One region of the Corynebacterium tardum genome, then DNA from elsewhere that is predicted to be linked to it. Evidence: riboswitches for the same ligand, from Rfam matches in the RefSeq annotation. Region 1 holds a riboswitch; each other region holds the start of a gene.

The links. A riboswitch is a leader RNA that binds a small molecule or an ion and turns the genes downstream of it on or off. The one in region 1 is predicted to bind thiamine pyrophosphate.
Region 2: linked by a shared signal. The riboswitch ahead of thiC (phosphomethylpyrimidine synthase ThiC) and the one ahead of ACLI1P_RS06755 (bifunctional hydroxymethylpyrimidine kinase/phosphomethylpyrimidine kinase) in region 1 are both predicted to bind thiamine pyrophosphate.
Region 3: linked by a shared signal. The riboswitch ahead of ACLI1P_RS02045 (ECF transporter S component) and the one ahead of ACLI1P_RS06755 (bifunctional hydroxymethylpyrimidine kinase/phosphomethylpyrimidine kinase) in region 1 are both predicted to bind thiamine pyrophosphate.

Annotation. Positions count from the first base shown of each region.
Region 1 is NZ_CP177104.1:1,403,903-1,410,211, reverse strand. Features, by position in the region: gene ACLI1P_RS06765 (MFS transporter) at 179-1,552, opposite strand; gene ACLI1P_RS06760 (Dyp-type peroxidase) at 2,150-3,055, shown strand; TPP riboswitch at 3,141-3,240, shown strand; gene ACLI1P_RS06755 (bifunctional hydroxymethylpyrimidine kinase/phosphomethylpyrimidine kinase) at 3,240-4,775, shown strand; gene ACLI1P_RS06750 (hypothetical protein) at 4,791-4,955, opposite strand; gene ACLI1P_RS06745 (YceI family protein) at 4,961-5,659, opposite strand; gene ACLI1P_RS06740 (hypothetical protein) at 5,665-6,024, opposite strand; gene ACLI1P_RS06735 (RNA polymerase-binding protein RbpA) at 6,168-6,309, shown strand, end outside.
Region 2 is NZ_CP177104.1:1,715,274-1,721,582, reverse strand. Features, by position in the region: gene ACLI1P_RS08285 (thiamine phosphate synthase) at 1-510, opposite strand, end outside; gene thiC (phosphomethylpyrimidine synthase ThiC) at 503-2,281, opposite strand; TPP riboswitch at 2,277-2,391, opposite strand; gene rplS (50S ribosomal protein L19) at 2,566-2,910, shown strand; gene lepB (signal peptidase I) at 3,142-3,837, shown strand; gene lepB (signal peptidase I) at 3,815-4,528, shown strand; gene ACLI1P_RS08260 (ribonuclease HII) at 4,533-5,174, shown strand; gene ACLI1P_RS08255 (DUF2469 domain-containing protein) at 5,247-5,552, shown strand; gene ACLI1P_RS08250 (YraN family protein) at 5,747-6,145, shown strand; gene ACLI1P_RS08245 (YifB family Mg chelatase-like AAA ATPase) at 6,132-6,309, shown strand, end outside.
Region 3 is NZ_CP177104.1:426,384-432,692, forward strand. Features, by position in the region: gene ACLI1P_RS02040 (hypothetical protein) at 1-3,680, shown strand, start outside; TPP riboswitch at 4,355-4,516, shown strand; gene ACLI1P_RS02045 (ECF transporter S component) at 4,505-5,131, shown strand; gene ACLI1P_RS02050 (ABC transporter ATP-binding protein) at 5,235-6,309, shown strand, end outside.

The DNA.
Region 1 (6,309 bases):
CTATCGCGCGACAGTAACTATGTTCCCAATTCTGGGCGGCTTCTTTTCAGCGAGCGGGATCGCACCCCGTTCGGGTGTACTGGGCGTTGAAAAACGGCGAAGGCCTCCCAGGGCCGGAAGGCGTGGGAGGTTGAATCGAGTGGATCGGGGGAGAGAATAGGGGAGAGCGCTGTGCGGCTTAGACCTCGCTGAGGTCCTGGTCCTTGAGCTCCTTCATCACCAGGATGGCAATGAGAGAGACCACGCAGACTGCCACCAAGTAGTAGCCGACGTAGTTGACGTTAAAGGTGCTCACCAGCCAGGTCGCGACGAACGGGGCGACGGCGGCGCCGAGAATGGAGGAGACGTTGTAGGCAATTCCAGAACCCGTGTAGCGCACGTTGGTGGGGAAGAGCTCTGGCAGGACTGCGGACATCGGTCCGAAGATGAGGCCCATGCAGAACATGCCGACCAGCAGGAAGCACAGGACCGAGTTGCGGTCAGCGACGTCCAGCCCCAGGAAGAGCGGGAAGCTGAAGCCGAAGGCGATCATCACCACGGAGGTCACGATGAGCACCGGCTTGCGCCCGTACTTATCAGACAGCATGGAGGAGACCGGGATGCCGACGATGAACATGAAGATGGAAATGAGCTGAATCTCTAGGAACTCCAGGTACGGGATGCCCAGGCCGAGGCCCTGGGCCTTATCACCAATGCCGTAGGAGAGGATCCACGTAGTGACCAGGTAGAACAGGGTGTAGCAGGAGAGCATGACGAAGGTTCCGATGATCATCGGCTTCCAGGAGGTCTTGAAGGCTTCCACCATTGGGGTCTTGGCCTTCTTGCCCTGGGTCACGGCCTTCTGGAAGACCGGAGTTTCCTCCAAGCGCAAGCGCACATACAGGCCGATGAGAACCATGACGGCAGAGAACAGGAAGGGCAGGCGCCAGCCCCACTGCATGAAGGCGCCGGTAGTATCCCCGCGGGTGTAGTCCATGGTCGCAACCAGTAACAGGAACAAGCCGTTGGCCAACAGGAATCCGAATGGTGCGCCGAACTGCGGCCACATTGCGGCAAACGCGCGCTTGCCGTCCTTGGCGGTTTCGGAGGCCAGCAGCGCCGCACCCGACCATTCGCCGCCCAGGCCCAAGCCCTGGCAGAAGCGCATCAGTGCCAGCAACGCCGGGGCGATGATTCCGGCGGTCTGATAGGTAGGTAGCAGGCCGATGCAGAAGGTGGCGATACCCATGGTGAGCAGCGCGCCCACCAGAGTGGCCTTGCGGCCGATGCGGTCGCCGAAGTGGCCGAAGACCACGGAGCCCAGCGGGCGAGCGATAAAGGCAAGTCCGAAAGTGGCGAAGGACTGCAGCAGCGTTACCGTCGGGTCATCCGTCTTAGGGAAGAAGAGGAACGGGAACACCGCCACGGCGGCGGTGGCATAAATGTAAAAGTCGTAGAACTCGATGGTGGTGCCGATAGTTGACGCCACGGCCACGCGCACGCGGTCTCGTGGGGTGAGCTCTGCAGGCGCGGGAACTGATTGAGTCTGCGGCGCGGTGTCCACTGCAGTCATCGGAGCAGCCTCCTTGGGGATTTCAATAGGTTGATTGGTTGTGGAAGGAATCCTATCGTTTCACTGTTTGGAATACAAGTCCCACAACGTGAAACATTCACAGAGTGTCGAGGTTTCACTGTCTGGGACGAGGGTGTGGCCTTGGAGTGGGTCCTGGAGTGGGCGCTGAAGCTGGCGTTGAGACTGGCGTTGGGCCGAGTGCTTGTCGACGTCGTGCCGACCGGCGCACGTCGGTAGACATGGAGGCGTCGACAAGCGCGCTCTAGACATTGCCGGGAACCATGGGTCAGGACTCAAGGTGTGGCATATGAGGTGATTCGGACGGGCACGGTGGAGGTGTGGGGCGTCCATATAATCTGACATAATGTACATTATCGGACAATTACATATGCTGACACTTGCGGCGGCGGCTTACTCCACCCGGCTTTGGCATACTGTCAGTGCCGCGCTGTCCGCCTGGGCCCCGTTCCTTATATCTATGCCGCGCGGGCGCTTGCCGCGTGTCGGTGTGCTATCCAGCGGTATCCGCCTAGCGGCGCGCACCGGTGAGCGGGTGTCGTCAGCGCGGGCGTGGCTCGCGGCGCTAGTCTGGGAGTTATGCCTATTCAACACGTTGTAGACAAACCTTCTCGCGCAGCTCTCTTTCTTGTCCTGAACATCGCCCCCGGCGGCGAACAGGCAACTCGGGATATGTTGACCGGATTTACCGGCACCTACAAGTCGGTGCAATTCCGTCACAATGACGGAAATCTATATACTGTGGTCGGCATCGGTGCCTCCATGTGGTCGCGTCTAACTAGCGCTCCGCGCCCGAGCCTTCTCAAAGACTTCGAGGCTATCCACGCCGCGCACGATGCGCCCGCCACGCCTGGCGATATCCTCCTGCATTTCCGCGCCAACTCCTACGACCTGTGCCACGAGATGGCTCGCCACGTGCTGGACCAGCTGGGCGCGCACGCCACGGTCGTCGATGAGACGCAAGGATTCAAGTACCTGGATCAGCGCGACCTTTTGGGTTTTGTGGACGGAACGGCTAACCCGTTCGACGATGAAGCCCTGGGCGTGGTTTTGTTGGAAGACGATGCTGACTACCCACGCGGATCTTATGTCACGGTACAGAAATATATTCATGACTTGGCCGCGTGGAATCAGCTGAGCACCGAGGAACAAGAACGCGTGATCGGCCGCACCAAGGCTGACGATATTGAGCTGGATGAGGAGACGAAGCCATCGAACTCGCACGTGGCGCTCAATGACTTGGATGAGGATATCTACCGCGAGAACATGGTCTTTGGCTCCTTCGCCGCGGGTGAAATGGGAACGTACTTCATCGCCTACGCCAAGGATCCGGAGCACATCAACCAGCGCCTGCGCAACATGTTCATCGGCGATCCGGAAGGCAACTACGACCGCATCCTTGACTTCTCCACGGCGCTGACCGGCACCAACTTCTTCGTGCCCAGCGCGGAGCTGATGGATAGCTTCGACGAGCTCCCACACTAGCTACCAGACTAAGTCCCTGCGGCGCACGGAAGTAGACAATCTGGGCATTGTGCCCACGCTACCTGTGCGTCTTTGTTAGGCTGTGGCTCACAACATGGGGTGCCGCACGTGGTGTGGCTGAGATATAGACCCATTGAACCTGCACTTAGTTAGCACTAGCGAAGGGATAGTTGTGAACGACTTTGTGGCGCGCGGCGCCTACCCCCGTGTCCTGTCTATTGCCGGCACCGATCCAACCGGCGGGGCGGGAATTCAGGCTGATTTGAAGGCCATTGCCGCCGCGGGCGGATATGGAATGTCCGTGGTGACCGCCCTGGTGGCGCAAAATACCCAGGGCGTGCGCAGCGTCCATGTCCCGCCGGTGGACTTTCTCCGCGAGCAGCTGGACTCCGTTCGCGATGACGTGGCCATTGATGCGGTGAAGATCGGCATGCTGGCTGACGCCAGCATTACCCACGTGGTGGCGGAGTTCCTCGACGGCCTCGATCCGTCCGTTCCAGTTGTCCTTGACCCTGTCATGGTTGCTACCAGCGGTGACCGCCTCTTGGAAAAAGAGGCAGAGCAAGCCGTGCGCGAGCTGTGCCGCCGCGCGGATGTCATCACACCGAACCTCAAGGAACTGGCGGTGCTCACTCAGACCGAGGAAGCCCGCAGTTTGGACGAGGCCATTGCTACCGCTACGACGTGGGCGCGCGAGGCCGGCACCGCCGTTGTGGTCAAGGGCGGTCACTTGAACTCGCGGTGTGCTGATAACGCCGTGGTGGCCCCAGACGGTCAGGTGCACCGGGTGCAATCGACTCGCGTGGACACCAAGAACACTCACGGCACCGGCTGCTCGTTGTCCTCGGCGCTGGCCACGCGGCTGGGCGCCGGCGACGATGCTGCGGCTGCCCTGGAGTGGTCCACGCAGTGGTTGCATGAGGCCATTGCACACGCCGATGCGCTCCGCGTCGGCACTGGTCACGGCCCCGTCGACCACTTCCATCGCGCCCAGCGTCTCATGCGGGCAGCCTCCGCGGTGCCGCTACCCCACCTCGCCGGCCCGCTCAAGGAAGAGGCACAGGCGGCGCAGCCCCGCGTGGCCGCAGCCGGCCCGCACACCCAGCGCCTCTGGAACATCGCGGCGGCGCAGTGGGACGCTATCGTGGCTCTGCCCTTCATCGAGGACTTAGGATCCGGTGCCCTGGATGAGTCGGCGTTTTCCTTCTACCTCGATCAGGACGCCCAGTACTTGTCGTCCTACTCGAAGGCCTTGGCACGGCTGGCTAGCCTGGCGCCGAGCACCGAAGAACAGCTCCACTGGGCAGAAAGCGCCTATGGCTGCCTCGCAGAAGAAGCAGAGCTCCACCGCACCTGGCTCCAGGGAAGGGTCTCCTCGGCGCCGTCGCGAGTCACCAGCGCCTATACCGACTTTCTGATCCGCTGCACCCACACCGATGACTACGTGGTGGCAGCGGCATCGGTGCTCCCCTGCTACTGGCTGTACGCGGAGGTGGGCCTCTATTTGGCAGAGCACGATTCGGAAGACCACCCCTACCACGCGTGGCTTAAGGTCTACGGCGGTGAGGACTTCCTGGGCAGCGTTCGACGCAGCCTGGAGATTGTGGAGCAAGCCCTGGCGCGGGCGGACGAAGAAACGCGATCCCGCGCCGAGCGCGCCTACATCAGCGCCTGCATCCACGAGGTGGATTTCTTCGACCAGGCGGACCGGCGCTTCTAGTGCCCCGCGGCGATCTTAGCGCTGGCGGTAGGCGGCCACGAGCTGGCCTATCGTTAAAAGCCCCAGCACCACGGCGAGGGCCGCGAGCCACGGCATGTCCTGCGTGAGGACAAAGATACCAAAGGCAATGAGGACGACGAGGCGCACCCACAGGGCGGGGATCAGGCGGCGGTAGCCCATCGTCGCTACTTCTGGAGAGTCACGCGGACGTTGACCGCACCGACCTCGGAGATCTTGGCCGCGATCATCTCCGGGGTTTCCACGCCGTAATCGAGACGGTTGAGCGGAATGTCGCCGCCCAGCACGACGGTGTCTGCGTCGCGTACCACCTGGAAATCATTGGTCACCTGCTTTGTCTCGCCATGGATGGTGAGGTCACCAGTGAGCGAGACGGTGGCCGCGGAGCCGTCGTCAGGTACTGCGGAGAGGTCCGCCGGCTCGGTCAGCGTAAACGTCGCCACTGGGAACTCGTCTACTTCAAAGAGCTTGGACTTCATGTTCTGATCGCGGACCTTCTTGTCCGTCGTCAGCGTCGCCATGTCAACGGTGATCGTGGCGTCCTCGACCGTAGAGCCCTTGATCGTGGCCTGCCCGGTGACGTCCTTGGTGGAGCCGGATGTAGTGCGCTTGTCTGCGGGCAGGATTTCATCGATGGTGAAACCGGCAGAGGTGAAGTTGTAGGGCGAGCCCTTGACCACGTTCCACTCGCCTTCCAGATCTGTCGTGGCGGCCTGGGTCCTCTCGGCGTTGACCGGCTCAGTCTTGACTCCCCTGCCCATTACCAACGAGAACACCAGCGGCCCGAAGGCCAGCGCCGAGGAAGCGAGAATCAACACCACGAAGATGGTGATGACGAGCTTTCGGTTTCCCAACAACGATTTCATACGTCCTATCTCAATTCCTCGAGCTTGCGCGCGAGCGTGACCAGCTCGGCGCACAGTTCTTCTATCTCTTCTGGGCTGGCGCTTTCCGACGCCGCCGTTGCCACGTCCTGAGCGCAGCACCGCAACTCAAATAAGCCGTCCCGGAGGCGATCAGCCTTCTCTGGCGTCAAGATAACGGCATCCGCCGGGATCTGGGTTCCGGCGACGTTATTGCGCTGTTCGTAGGCGCGCTGCTTGCACGACGGCGAGCAAAACTTGCGCGGCCGGCCCCGGCCTCCCTGTGCGATCTCCTTGCCGCACCATTGGCAGGTGGCCGCAGCGTTACGCCGAGGCGAGCCATGCTGTCGGTCCTGTGTACCAATCACTCCACACACCTTAGCCCATAATCCTTGGGCTGGGAACAAAGCCCAAGCAGCATTCGTTATACTGGTGGAACTTTGGGTGATAAAGGTCGAACCCGATCCTGGACCCTCAATGCTTTAACACTGCTTGAAAAGGATGATGTTGCATGGCAGATCGCGTACTGCGCGGCAGCCGCATGGGCGCTGTGAGCTACGAAACCGACCGCGACCACGACTTGGCTCCGCGCCAGATGGTGAAGTACCGCACTGAGGACGGCGATATCTACGAGGTGCCTTTCGCTGACGACG
Region 2 (6,309 bases), 310 kb from region 1:
GATGGCCACGAGCGGGACCCGGGAGAGCTCGACCAGCTCCGGATAGGCGTTAAGCCCCAGGGGCGGGCGGCCGGAATCCTTCGTCGGGGTAGCCCGGAACGGGCCGCACCCGATGTAGTCAATGAGGTCAGCAACCTCGTTGGCTTTCTCGACGAGCTCGCGGGTACCCGTGGTGAGCCCGATAATCGCGTCCGGCCCGAGGAGCGCGCGGGCCTGCTCGACGGGGAGATCATCCTGGCCAAGGTGCACGCCGTGGACCGGCTCGCCGTCGTGGCGTAGGGCGAGGGCGACGTCCACGCGGTCGTCGATAAGCACACGCGTTGCCGGGTTCGCCGCTGCCACCGCGCGGGCGACGTCCCGGCCCAGCAGGTAGAGATCGCGCGCGGAAATCGGCTTCGAGCGCACCTGCACGATGCCCGCCCCGCCCCGGGCCGCCGCCGCAGCGATGCGCACGATATCCGCAGGGGAGTCCGCAGTGCCGGTGACGAAGTAGCAGCGAAGATCAGGCATGGACCCCGTCTTCCTCGTGGTAGAGCTGCGAGCCCTGCGCCTTGAACTCCTCCGACTTGCGCTCCTCGCCCGCGCGGGCCGCGGCGACGACGTCGGGGTCGATGGAGCCTTGCCCCGGGAAGCTGGGCATGCCGAGGGAATCGGAGAACGTATCCCGAATGTCCTGGCTGATGCGCATGGAGCAGAACTTCGGGCCACACATGGAGCAGAAGTGGGCGGTCTTCGCCGGCTCCGCGGGCAGGGTTTCATCGTGGTAAGCCTGCGCGGTGTCCGGATCCAGTGAGAGCGCGAACTGGTCGTGCCAACGGAACTCGAAGCGGGCCTTGCTCATCGCGTCGTCCCAGGCGCGCGCACCCGGGTGGCCCTTCGCCACGTCGGCGGCATGGGCGGCGAGCTTGTAGGTAATAACGCCGGTCTTGACGTCATCGCGGTTGGGCAGGCCCAGGTGCTCCTTGGGGGTGACGTAGCACAGCATGGCCGTGCCTCCCATGGCGATGTTCGCCGCGCCGATGGCGGAGGTGATGTGGTCGTAGCCCGGCGCGATGTCGGTGACCAGCGGGCCCAGCGTGTAGAAGGGGGCTTCCGAGGCCCACTCCTGCTCCAGCTCGTTGTTCTCCTGAATCATGTTGAGCGGCACGTGGCCGGGGCCCTCCACCATGACCTGGACGTCGTAGTCCCAGGCGCGCCGGGTGAGCTCGCCAATGGTCTTGAGCTCGGCGAACTGGGCGGTGTCGTTGGCATCCGCCAAAGAACCCGGGCGCAGGCCATCACCGAGGGAGAAGGCGACGTCGTAGCGCGCGAAAATCTCGCACAGCTCATCAAAGTTCTCGTAGAGGAAGGACTCCTTGTGGTGCGCCAGGCACCAGCCAGCCATAATCGAACCGCCGCGGGAGACGATTCCGGTGACGCGCTCGGTGGTCAGCGGCACGTAGGGCAGCAGCACGCCGGCGTGGATGGTCATGTAGTCCACGCCCTGCTCGCACTGCTCGATGACGGTATCCCGGAAGACTTCCCAGGTGAGGTCCTCGGCTACGCCGTTTACCTTCTCCAGGGCCTGGTAGATGGGCACGGTGCCGATCGGGACCGGGGAGTTGCGCAGAATCCACTCGCGGGTGGTGTGGATGTCATCGCCGGTGGAGAGGTCCATGACCGTGTCCGCGCCCCAGCGCGTGGCCCAGCGCAGCTTGGAGACTTCCTCGGCAATGGAGGAGGTCACCGCGGAGTTGCCAATGTTGGCGTTGATCTTGGTGAGGAAGTTGCGGCCGATGATCATTGGCTCGGATTCCGGGTGGTTGACGTTGTTGGGCAGGATGGCGCGCCCGCGCGCGATTTCGGAGCGCACGAACTCCGGGTCGCAGTGCTCGCGCAGGGCTACGAACTGCATCTCCTTGGTGATGATGCCCTGGCGCGCGTAGTGCATCTGGGTAACCCGCTTGCCCTCCTGAGAGCGTAATGGCTGGCGGCGCTCACCTTTCCACTCCTGGGAGGCGGCGCCGCGGCGCTCGGCGGAGCGGCCGTCATCGGCCAAGTTGCGGGCGCGGCCGGCGTAGGTCTCCACGTCGCCACGCTCTGCAATCCACTCTGCGCGCAAGGCCGGCAGGCCCACCTCGGGCTCGCACTCCGGGCCGCGCGTGCGGTAGACGCGGAATGGCTCGTTGGGGCCGGTGGGGGAATCATCCAGCTGGATTTCGGTTTCCGGAACCTCCAGTCCGTTCTCCCGGATGGGGGAGTAGGAGTGCTTGGGATGGATCTCATTGTGGGTAGCCGTCATGGCTGCTCCTCTCTTCCTTCGCTGGTGCTAACCAGACAGGTTCGAACGGTGCAGGCGCGGTGTCAGCGCCACTCTCAGCCCACTTCCTGTGGGCACCCGTGGGGTGTATCAGTGCGTAAACCACCATAGAATGCTCACCGCAGCCGTGTCAGGCGTTTGGGCAATTTGGCCGGTGGGGGCGGGGTATGGAAAGATAGCGATGTTCTATGTAACAGGCACGAACCGGTCAGCCGCCACAAGGTGGCGCCAGGGTCCTCTGTCTTAAACTGAAAAGGAAACATTCAATGGCAAACCTCATTGACAAGGTTGACGCAGCACAGCTGCGCGACGATATCCCGTCCTTCCGCCCGGGCGATACCCTTGACGTTAACGTCAAGGTCATCGAGGGCACCACCGAGCGTACCCAGCTCTTCAAGGGTGTCTGCATCCGCCGCCAGGGCTCCGGCATCCGCGAGACCTTCACCGTGCGTAAGGTCTCCTTCGGCATCGGCGTGGAGCGTACCTTCCCGGTTCACTCCCCGAACATCGCCTCCATCGAGGTTGCTCGCCGCGGCCGCGTTCGCCGTGCGAAGCTGTACTACCTGCGCGACCTGCGCGGTAAGAAGGCCCGCATCAAGGAGCGCCGCTAGTCTTTCGGCGCCCTCGCCAAGCCCCCTGTTCTCCTCCTGCTGGCTCTAGTGGGAGGGAGCAGGGGGCTTTTTCGTGCGCCGCGCGCGGTGAGCAGAAGGCGGATTGCTAGGATTTAGCCCGTGGAAAAAGACAACGACATTACTGAAGGTGCCCAGCCTGCCGTCGAGGAGACGGTGGGGGACACGGGGGCGTCGGCAAGCGCGGCGGCTCCTGCCAAGGAAAAGAAGCAGATGCCGTGGCTGCTGGAAACAGCGCTCGTGGTGGTCTGCGTGCTCGCCGTGGTGGGCGTGTTCCAGAACTTCGTGGGCCGGCAGTATGTCATCCCTTCGGGCTCTATGGAGCCGACCCTGCATGGCTGCACGGGCTGCACCAACGACCGCATCTTTACGGAGAAGGTCTCCTATTACGGGGATAAGGGCCCGGAGCCTGGCGACGTCGTCGTGTTCAAAGGAACCCCGGATTGGGACACCAACTGGGTGTCGCCGCGCTCCTCGAATCCGGTGATTCACCACATCCAGGACGCGTTGAGCTACGTTTCTCTCACCCCGCCGGACGAGAACACTCTGGTCAAGCGTGTTATCGCCACGGGCGGGCAGACCGTGTCCTGCCAGGAAGGCGACCCGGCTGTCATGGTGGACGGCAAGCCCATTGACCAAGACTACGTCCAGAACCCGCCGACCTACCGCGTGGACGAGTCCACCGGTTCTAACGCCTGCGGTGGCGCCTACTTCGGCCCGGTGACCGTCCCGGAGGACAACATCTGGGTCATGGGTGATAACCGCACGGCCTCGGCGGATTCGCGCTACCACATGCAGGATGAGTACCAGGGCACCATCCCGGTGGAGAATGTCCGCGGCAAGGTGATGTTCGTGTTCTTCCCCTTCAACCGCATCGGTGGGGTCGATGACCTGGACATCCAGTCCTAAGGCCCGCCCGCGCGCGCGGGATTTCCTCCCCGCGCTCCTTCTCACTTTTGTTCTCCTGGCACTGATCCAGGCCTTCGTGGGGCGGCTCTACCTCATCCCGTCCTCCTCCATGGAGCCCACCCTGCATGGCTGCCCTGGGTGCAGCAATGACCGCATCGTGGTGCAGAAGGTGAGCTACTACTTCTCCCCGCCGCAGCCCGGGGACGTGGTGGTCTTTAGCGGACCGGAATCGTGGAATACCTCCTTCGAGGTCTCCCGCTCCCGCAACGTGCTGGTGCGCGGCGTGCAGAACCTGGGCGCGGTGGTGGGTCTGGTGCCCAACGGCGAGAACATTCTGGTCAAGCGCGTCATCGCCACGGCAGGCCAGACGGTGTCCTGCGAGGAGGGCGATCCGTCCGTCATGGTGGATGGCCGGCCTATCAACCAGGATTTCGTGCTCGACCCGCCGGAGATCCCCATCGATGACCGCGCCGGCTCTGTGGCCTGCGGGGGCGCCTACTTTGGCCCCGTGACGGTGCCGGAGGGCCACCTCTGGGTCATGGGGGACAACCGGACCAATTCCCTGGATTCGCGCGCGCACCTGGGGGATAAGGAGCAGGGCACGGTGCCTCTCGACGCCGTGCGGGGCCGAGTGGAGGCCGTCGTGCTGCCGCTTAGCCGCCTGCAGAGCGTCGACCGCGCGGAGCTGTAGCCGCATGCGCAGGTTGAAGCAGAAGCGCACCTATGAGGTGGCGCTGGATAAGGCCGGTCTGGGGCCCGTGGTCGGCGTCGACGAGGCCGGGCGGGGCGCGTGCTGCGGTCCGGTGACTATAGGGGCCTGCATCCTGCCCCAGCGTATCCTCCCGGAGCTCGACCGCCTGGATGATTCGAAGAAGCTCAGCCCCGCCGCGCGGGAGAAGCTGGAGCCAGTCATCAAGAAGCGCGCGGTGGCGTGGGCGGTGGTGCACATCGATGCGCAAGACGTGGACACTTTTGGCATCCAGCACGCCAACCTGTCCGGCATGCGCCGGGCGGTGGCGCAGCTGGCGGTGCGGCCGGGCTATGTGCTTACCGACGCCCTCCGGGTCCCCGGCATCCCCGCCCCGCAACTGCCGATCATCGGTGGCGACGCCGCGGCGCGGTGCATCGCGGCTGCCAGCATCCTGGCGAAGGTCTCCCGCGACCGGCTCATGGGTGAGCTGGATGCGCGCTACCCCGGCTACGGGCTCGCCGGCCACAAGGGCTATGGCACTGCCGTGCACCAGGCAGCGATCGCTCGCCTCGGCGCCACTCCAGAGCACCGGATGAGCTACCGCAATGTGGCGCAGGCACACGCGGAATTTATCGCGCGCGCCTGAGCGAGTGTGCCGGCCGAAGCAAGTAAGCTGAGGCGAGTTCACCCTGGGTTATGAGCGAAGGAGATGCACACCGTGAGCGCTGAGGAACTCGATAACTACGAAGCTGAAGTCGAGCTGTCGCTGTACCGCGAATACCGCGATGTGGTCAGCCAATTCTCCTATGTGGTGGAAACCGAGCGCCGGTTTTACCTGGCCAACGCGGTCGAACTCATCCCACACACCTCCGGCCCCGACGTGTACTACGAGGTGCGCATGTCCGATGCCTGGGTATGGGACATGTACCGCTCTGCGCGTTTCGTGCGCTACGTCCGTGTCATCACCTACAAGGACGTCAACATTGAGGAGTTGGACAAGCCGGACTTCGTCCTGCCTGACTAAGCGCCCGCGGGTCCTGCTCCGTGGGGGAGAGAGTGAGCGGGGTGCCGAGGACGTGGTGAGCCCGGGGGAGTTATCCACAGATCTGCCGGGGCGGGGCAGATGACCCTAGCCAGCAGTGGCAGCGGTGGGGTGTTCTGGGAAGTGTCGTGAGCAATGCGGCATGTAGCTTTCCCACACTTTCAAGGAACACCACAATGACAACTTTTACTGATTCGACCGTCCCCGGCAGAACACTGCGTCATAAGGACGCCTTGGGTAAAGCCGGCGAGCAGTTCGCCGCCAACTTTTACCGCGCCCGCGGTGCGCAGGTCATCGCCGCCAACGTGCACTACCGCGTGGGCGAAATTGACCTTGTCGTCCGCGAGGCGGACGGCACCATTGTCTTCGTCGAAGTTAAAACTCGCGCCAGCCGCGCGTATGGCGTGGCTGAGGCAGTAACCAAGCGCAAGCTAAAGCGCCTGCGCAAGGCCGCGGCCCACTGGCTTGACGGCAAACCCTTCTCACCGGTTCGCTTCGACGTCCTTGCCCTAGTCAAGGCCGGGGAGGACTTCGACGTGGAGTACTTCCAAGGGGTGGACAATGGCGCTCGGTAGGTGTGACACCATTGCCCTCGACGGCGTGCTGGCGCGCGTCGTCGCTGTAGAAGCCAACGTGGGGCCGGGACTGCCCGGGGTCCACGTGGTGGGGCTCGGAGATGCCGCCATCTCCGAATCCCGCGACCGCATCCGCACCGCAGTGAGCAACTCCCACCTGCCGT
Region 3 (6,309 bases), 980 kb from region 1:
CGTGGGATGGCTTCCAGCCGGTTCCTGGAAATCAGAAGGTATATCTTCAGTGGATTGACGCGAATGGCGCCGTCTCGCCGGTTTACTCCGCTGTCACGCATGACCTGAAGGGTGCTGGTGAGGGCGTCTATGCCTTTGAGCTTCCTACGTGGACGGATGGTGCTGGTAAGGAGCACAAGTTTGTTGCTGCGGCTTCTCAGCGCTACCGCATTTGGGGCGAAGATTTTGTGAACCCTGAAACCGGTAATGAACTTCGTCAGCTGCGTAGTGCGCCTGGTTACACTCCGTTCACTTACGGAAGGGGTTCGGGTGAGGGCCTCGGAGACTTCCCGGGTAGTGCAGGCACCGCTTCGAACACTGCAAAGACGGGTATTTGGTTCTACGAAGCGCCGAATGACTATGTGAAGTCTGACAACTTGGTCGAAACCACGGAAGACGAGTTCGTCGCTCCGGCAATCGTTTCCCCTGGTAAAATCTCCGGCCAGGTTTGGCTTGAGACGGACCGAAACCTTGAAAATCAGCTTCTGTCCGGTGCAACCAAGAATGCGAAGGATCCGGTTGCTTCGGGCTCGACCGTTTGGGCCTCTGTGCTGAGCGACGCTGGAATTCAGCGAAATAATGAGATTTGGAGCCTCCCGGCTGAGCAGCGCGCATCTGCTACCAAGGAGATGCTGCAGGATAAGAACAATCTTGCAAAGACGGGCTACGCGGTTGTTAACGAGGATGGTAAGTACACCATCGACCTCGGTGAGGACTACGATCCTGACAACCTCTACATGTGGGTGACTGATGCAAACGGCGACGTTATCTCCACCTACTCGTCGTTTACTCAGCCTGTGTTTACGAACCCGCGCAAGAACTTGGCTTGGGCACCGACTTCTGACCCGCTCGTGTACAGGAACTACGCATACAACGTAAACTTCGCGGCTATTGCCCTCCGAGAAGCTTCTCTTGACATCACCAACTTCGACATGACTGATAAGCCGGCTGCCCCCGGTGCAACGGCCAAGCTTGAGCTGAGTGGTCGCCTCGGTGAGGTCGACAACGTTATCGAGTGGAGGAACTCCAAGGGTGACGCCTTGAAGTCCTGCGATGTAGCCTCCGTGTCCGAACCGGGCGACTGTGCAACGTTTGAAGTTCCTTCCGACGCGAAGGACGGCGAGGTATTCCACGCAGTTCTGATTTCCAATGGAAACGAGGCGTCAGCAGACTCGTTTATCGTGTCTCTGAAGACCTCTGTTGATGATTCTGGCGTGAAGCCGGTTGAGCCGACTGCTGATGAGCAGGATTCTGGCATCAAGGTTTCTAACCGTGATGATGACACGAAGGTGTCTGCTAAGGATGAGGACGGTAAGGACGTTCCGGCCAAGATTGATGACAACGGCAATGTTGTTGTTACTCCGGGTGAGGATGTTGATGGTCCGATTACCGTGACTGTTGAGGATCCGGATCTTGATGGTGGTAAGGCCGTGGTTGAGGTTCCGGTTAATGGTCACAAGAAGGGCCAGGACGACAACAACTCGGATAAGGCTCCGGCTACCTCTGTTGATGATTCCGGTGTGAAGCCGGTTGAGCCGACTGCTGATGAGCAGGATTCTGGCATCAAGGTTTCTAACCGTGATGATGACACGAAGGTGTCTGCTAAGGATGAGGACGGTAAGGACGTTCCGGCCAAGATTGATGACAACGGCAATGTTGTTGTTACTCCGGGTGAGGATGTTGATGGTCCGATTACCGTGACTGTTGAGGATCCGGATCTTGATGGTGGTAAGGCCGTGGTTGAGGTTCCGGTTAATGGTCACAAGAAGGGCCAGGACGACAACAACTCGGATAAGACCGAAGAGCCGGGTACCAACCCGACCACTCCGGAAGGCCCGAAGGATACCGATGGTGACGGCATCCCGGATTCTGAGGACACCGACGATGACAACGATGGTGTCAACGATAAGGATGAAGAGGCTGCTGGCCTGGATCCGAAGAACCCGGATTCTGATGGTGACGGCACGAAGGACGGCGACGAGGACGCCGATGGCGATGGCAAGACCAACGCTGAGGAGTCTGACGCTGATTCCGACAAGATCACCGATAAGGACGGCGATAAGAAGGCCGACCTGATTGATGAGGACAACGAGGATGGTCCGACCGGTGACAAGGACGGCGACGGCATCGAGAACAAGGATGATGCTGATGCTGACGGCGACGGTGTCAACAACGATGACGAGAAGGAAATCGGCACTGACCCGCTGAAGACCGACTCTGATGGTGATGGCAAGTCTGACGGTGAAGAGGACTACGACAAGGACGGTAAGTCCAACGCTGAGGAGTCCGATGTTCCGGAAGATGGTCGCGCTGACGACACCGACAACGACGGCCTGGGTAACCCGGGCGTAACCGACAAGGGCGTCAATGGTAATGGCGAGGGGCCGAACGGCACCCCGGATATCCGTGAGACTGACACCGAAGAAGTTGCGCCGAAGGATACTGACGGTGACGGCATCCCGGATTCCGAGGACACCGACGATGACAATGACGGTGTCAACGATAAGGATGAAGAGGCTGCTGGCCTGGATCCGAAGAACCCGGATTCTGATGGTGACGGCACCAAGGACGGCGAGGAAGACAACGATGGCGATGGCAAGACCAACGCTGAGGAGTCTGACGCTGATTCTGACAAGATCACCGATAAGGACGGCAACGGTGTTGCTGACCTGACGGAGAAGGACACCGACGGCGACGGCATCCCGGATTCCGAGGACACCGACATTGATGGCGATGGCGTCAACAATGAGGATGAGAAGGCTGCTGGCCTGAATCCGGAGAAGAAGGATTCCGACGGCAACGGTGTTGAGGACGGTCAGGAGGACTCCGACGATGACGGCATCAAGAATGCTGACGAGTCGGATGAGAACTCCAAGACCATCACCGACAAGAACGACAACGGTGTTGCTGACCTGACGGAGAAGCCGGATGACGCTGCCGAGAAGCCGTCCATCGACGCTGGTTCCACCACCGACAAGGTTGTTGCTGACGGTGAGTCCCACGAGCTGGATGACACGGTCAAGAACCCGACCGAGGGCATGACTGGTGAGGTCATCGGTGAGAACGGCAAGGCTATCGACGGTGCCGAGGTCACTGTTGACCCGGAGACCGGCGAGATTTCTGTGACCGTCCCGGAGGGCACCAAGGCCCAGAACGCCACCGTTGAGGTCAAGGACAAGGACGGCAAAAAGGTCGGTGACATCGACATCGAGATCACCGAGCCGAAGGACAACACCGGCACCGGCGCCGCCGCTGGTGACGACGAGGGTGACGAGAGCCTGTCCTCCAAGATTGGTGAGCGTTGCTTGGCTACCGGCCTGGGCGCTGGTATCCCGCTGCTGTTCCTCATCCCGGTTGGTCTGGCTTCCCAGCTCAACATTCCGGGTCTGAAGGAGTTCGTGGCACCGATTGATGCACAGATTCAGGCGCTGAACACCCAGCTGCAGAAGCAGGCTGGCATCTTCCAGGGCCCGCTGGCTGGTCAGGCTGCTGCGTTCGACACTCAGCTCAAGCGCTTCGGTCTGAACGCTAGCTCCATCGCCCTGATTGCTGCTGGTGCGCTGGCTATCGGCCTCATCGCTGATGCCTGCACCCCGGGTGCTGGTTCTTCGGACGGTTCCTCTGAGGGTTCTTCCAAGTAAGAGGAGCAACAGGCTGCGCCACCTGTGATGGCGCCGCCGTTCGGGAAGGGCGTTATCTTCCCGCTCCTTAAAGTCGAAGGGATTTCCAGTAGTTCCGCAGTCACGGCGTTGCTGTGGCGGCGGGGGCTGCACACTATGGCCTTTAACTACTGCCTCTCACTGTTTGAGTAGGGACGGTTCGCGTAGGGGAAGAGCATATGCTACTTTCCTAACGCGTAACCGTTCTGTTATCCTCTCGAAGAATAATTTGCATAGAGTTAATTCTGCTGAAATACAGTAACGATATTTCAATACAGACTTGGGGCTTTCGAGAAGCTTTTCCTTTCCTTAAGCACTACACGAGAGTTCCCTTGGTGGCCGGCGCACTTAGAACCGGTCTCAGAGTGCCCCGTCGCGTAGGTCAGAGGACGCGACGGGGCACTGCGCAGTTTTCTGGCGTTCGGGGCTGGTCCCGGGTCGCTAGAAGTGGGGGAGTTGGGCTGGTCCCGGTAGACGTCGGCAAGCACATGCGTATCGGTAGTCTCGTTAGGCTGCGGGGAGCGGTGGCTGTTGCTGGGCGGACGCGAATACTGAGTGGTGTGGGCGCGCGGGCGCTTGCTAAGCTGTGGATGCTTTTTCGAAGTGTTCTTTCACTGGCTGTCGGCTTTCCTTGGGGAGGCGGTGCAGCCAATCAATTTTAACGTCACGGGTGCTTTTCCTGAACGCTTTGTGCTGTGTGCGCGGCTGCGCATGCGGGCACGAGGGGTGTTAGGGGAGGCTGAGACGCCGCGGGAGCGGTGAACCGTCGAACCTGATCCGGGTAATGCCGGCGAGAGGGAGGAAAAATGAATTCTGTATCTACTACCGGTGCCGCAGGTGCCACGCCGCAGCGCAGCCTGAACTGGCGCATCGTGGACATCGTGGTGGCATCCGTGCTCGGTGTGGCCTGTGGCCTCGTGTTCTTTGTGTGGAACACGGTGGGCTACGCCTGGTTCCAGGCCATGGACGCGCTCACGCCGGGTCTGGGCGGAATCGCCACGGGTATCTGGCTCATCGGTGGTGTGATCGGCGGGCTGGTTATCCGCAAGCCGGGTGCGGCGCTGTACGTGGAGTTGATTGCCGCGGTTGTCTCCACCCTGCTGGGCTCGCAGTGGAGTATTAGTACTGTGTACTCCGGCATCGCGCAGGGCATCGGTGTGGAGATCGTCCTCGCTATCTTCCTCTACCGCCGCTTCGGGTTGGGGGTAGCCATGCTCGGCGGCATGGCGGCCGGCTGGGGCGCATTCGTCCTGGAGCTGTTTACTTCCGGAAACCTGGGCAAGACGCTGCAGTTCAACATCATCTACTTCATTACCCTGAGCATCTCCGGAGCGATTCTGGCCGGAGCCGTGGGCTTCTTCGTGGTCAAGGCGCTGGCGAAGACCGGCGCGCTGGACCGCTTTGCGGTGGGCCGAGAACAGCACACCGTGTAGGCGTCGCCCCGCATTCCCTGTATTTTCCTTTCACTCCTTTGTCACGGGTAGGCCAATCCCCTTGGGCCTACGCGTGACTGTAACCCCCCTGTGCCTTAAGCCTATGGAGAATTTTGTTGCCGGTGCTACGCGGATTTCTGCCCGCGGGTACGGCTGGACGCACGCTGGGCGCACCGCGCCGGCGCTGGCGGATATTGATCTGACCATCGAGCCGGGGGAGAAGGTGCTGCTGTGCGGCGACTCCGGCTCCGGAAAGTCCACGCTGCTCGCCGCCATCGCCGGCGTGCTGGGCGGGGACGATGAAGGTACTCGTGTCGGCGAAATCCTGCTGGAGGACTCCCACGGGCAGGTAGAACAGCCCGGCCGGACCATCCCGGTGGGTCTGGTGCTCCAGGACCCGGACTCCCAGGTCATTGCTGCCAGGGTTGGAGATGACGTGGCTTTTGGCTGCGAGAACCTGGCCTACCCGCGCGAGGAGATCTGGCGGCGCGTCGGCGCGGCCCTGGATATGGTCGGTCCGTACGTCGACCTGGATTTTCCCACCGCGCAGCTCTCCGGCGGACAGAAGCAGCGCCTTGCCCTGGCGGGCGTCATTGCCATGGGCGCGGGCGTGGTGCTGCTGGATGAGCCCACAGCCAACCTCGATCCGGAGGGTGCCCGCGAGGTCATCGAGGCAGTAGCCGCCATGGCGGAGCGCACGGGTGCCACACTCGTCGTGGTGGAGCACCAGCACGCGGCGTGGCACGGGGTGCTCGACCGTGCGGTGGAGCTCAAGGATGGGCGCATCGTGGCGGACGGGCCGCTCGCTGAGGTCGTGGCTGAGCGCACGGTGGCGGATCTCCCGTCGGCGCGGGGCGCGGGCGTGGGCCGTGAACCCGCCCTGTGGAGTACGGACCTGGTCACGCGCTTCGGGCCGCCGCGCAGCTTTAGCCTGCCGCGGGGCGCATCCACGGTGCTCACCGGGCCAAATGGTGCGGGCAAGACCACGTGGATGATGACGGTGGCCGGGCTGTTGCCGGCGGAGTCGGGCGAGATTGGCGTGGCGGACTTCGTGCGCCGCGGCCTCAAGGGCTCGCCGCTGCAGTGGAAGTCCCGTCAGCTGGCTGATCGCATCGGCTTCGTCTTCCAGAACCCCGAGCACCAGTTCGTCGCCCGCACCGTGGCGGAGGAGCTGCGCG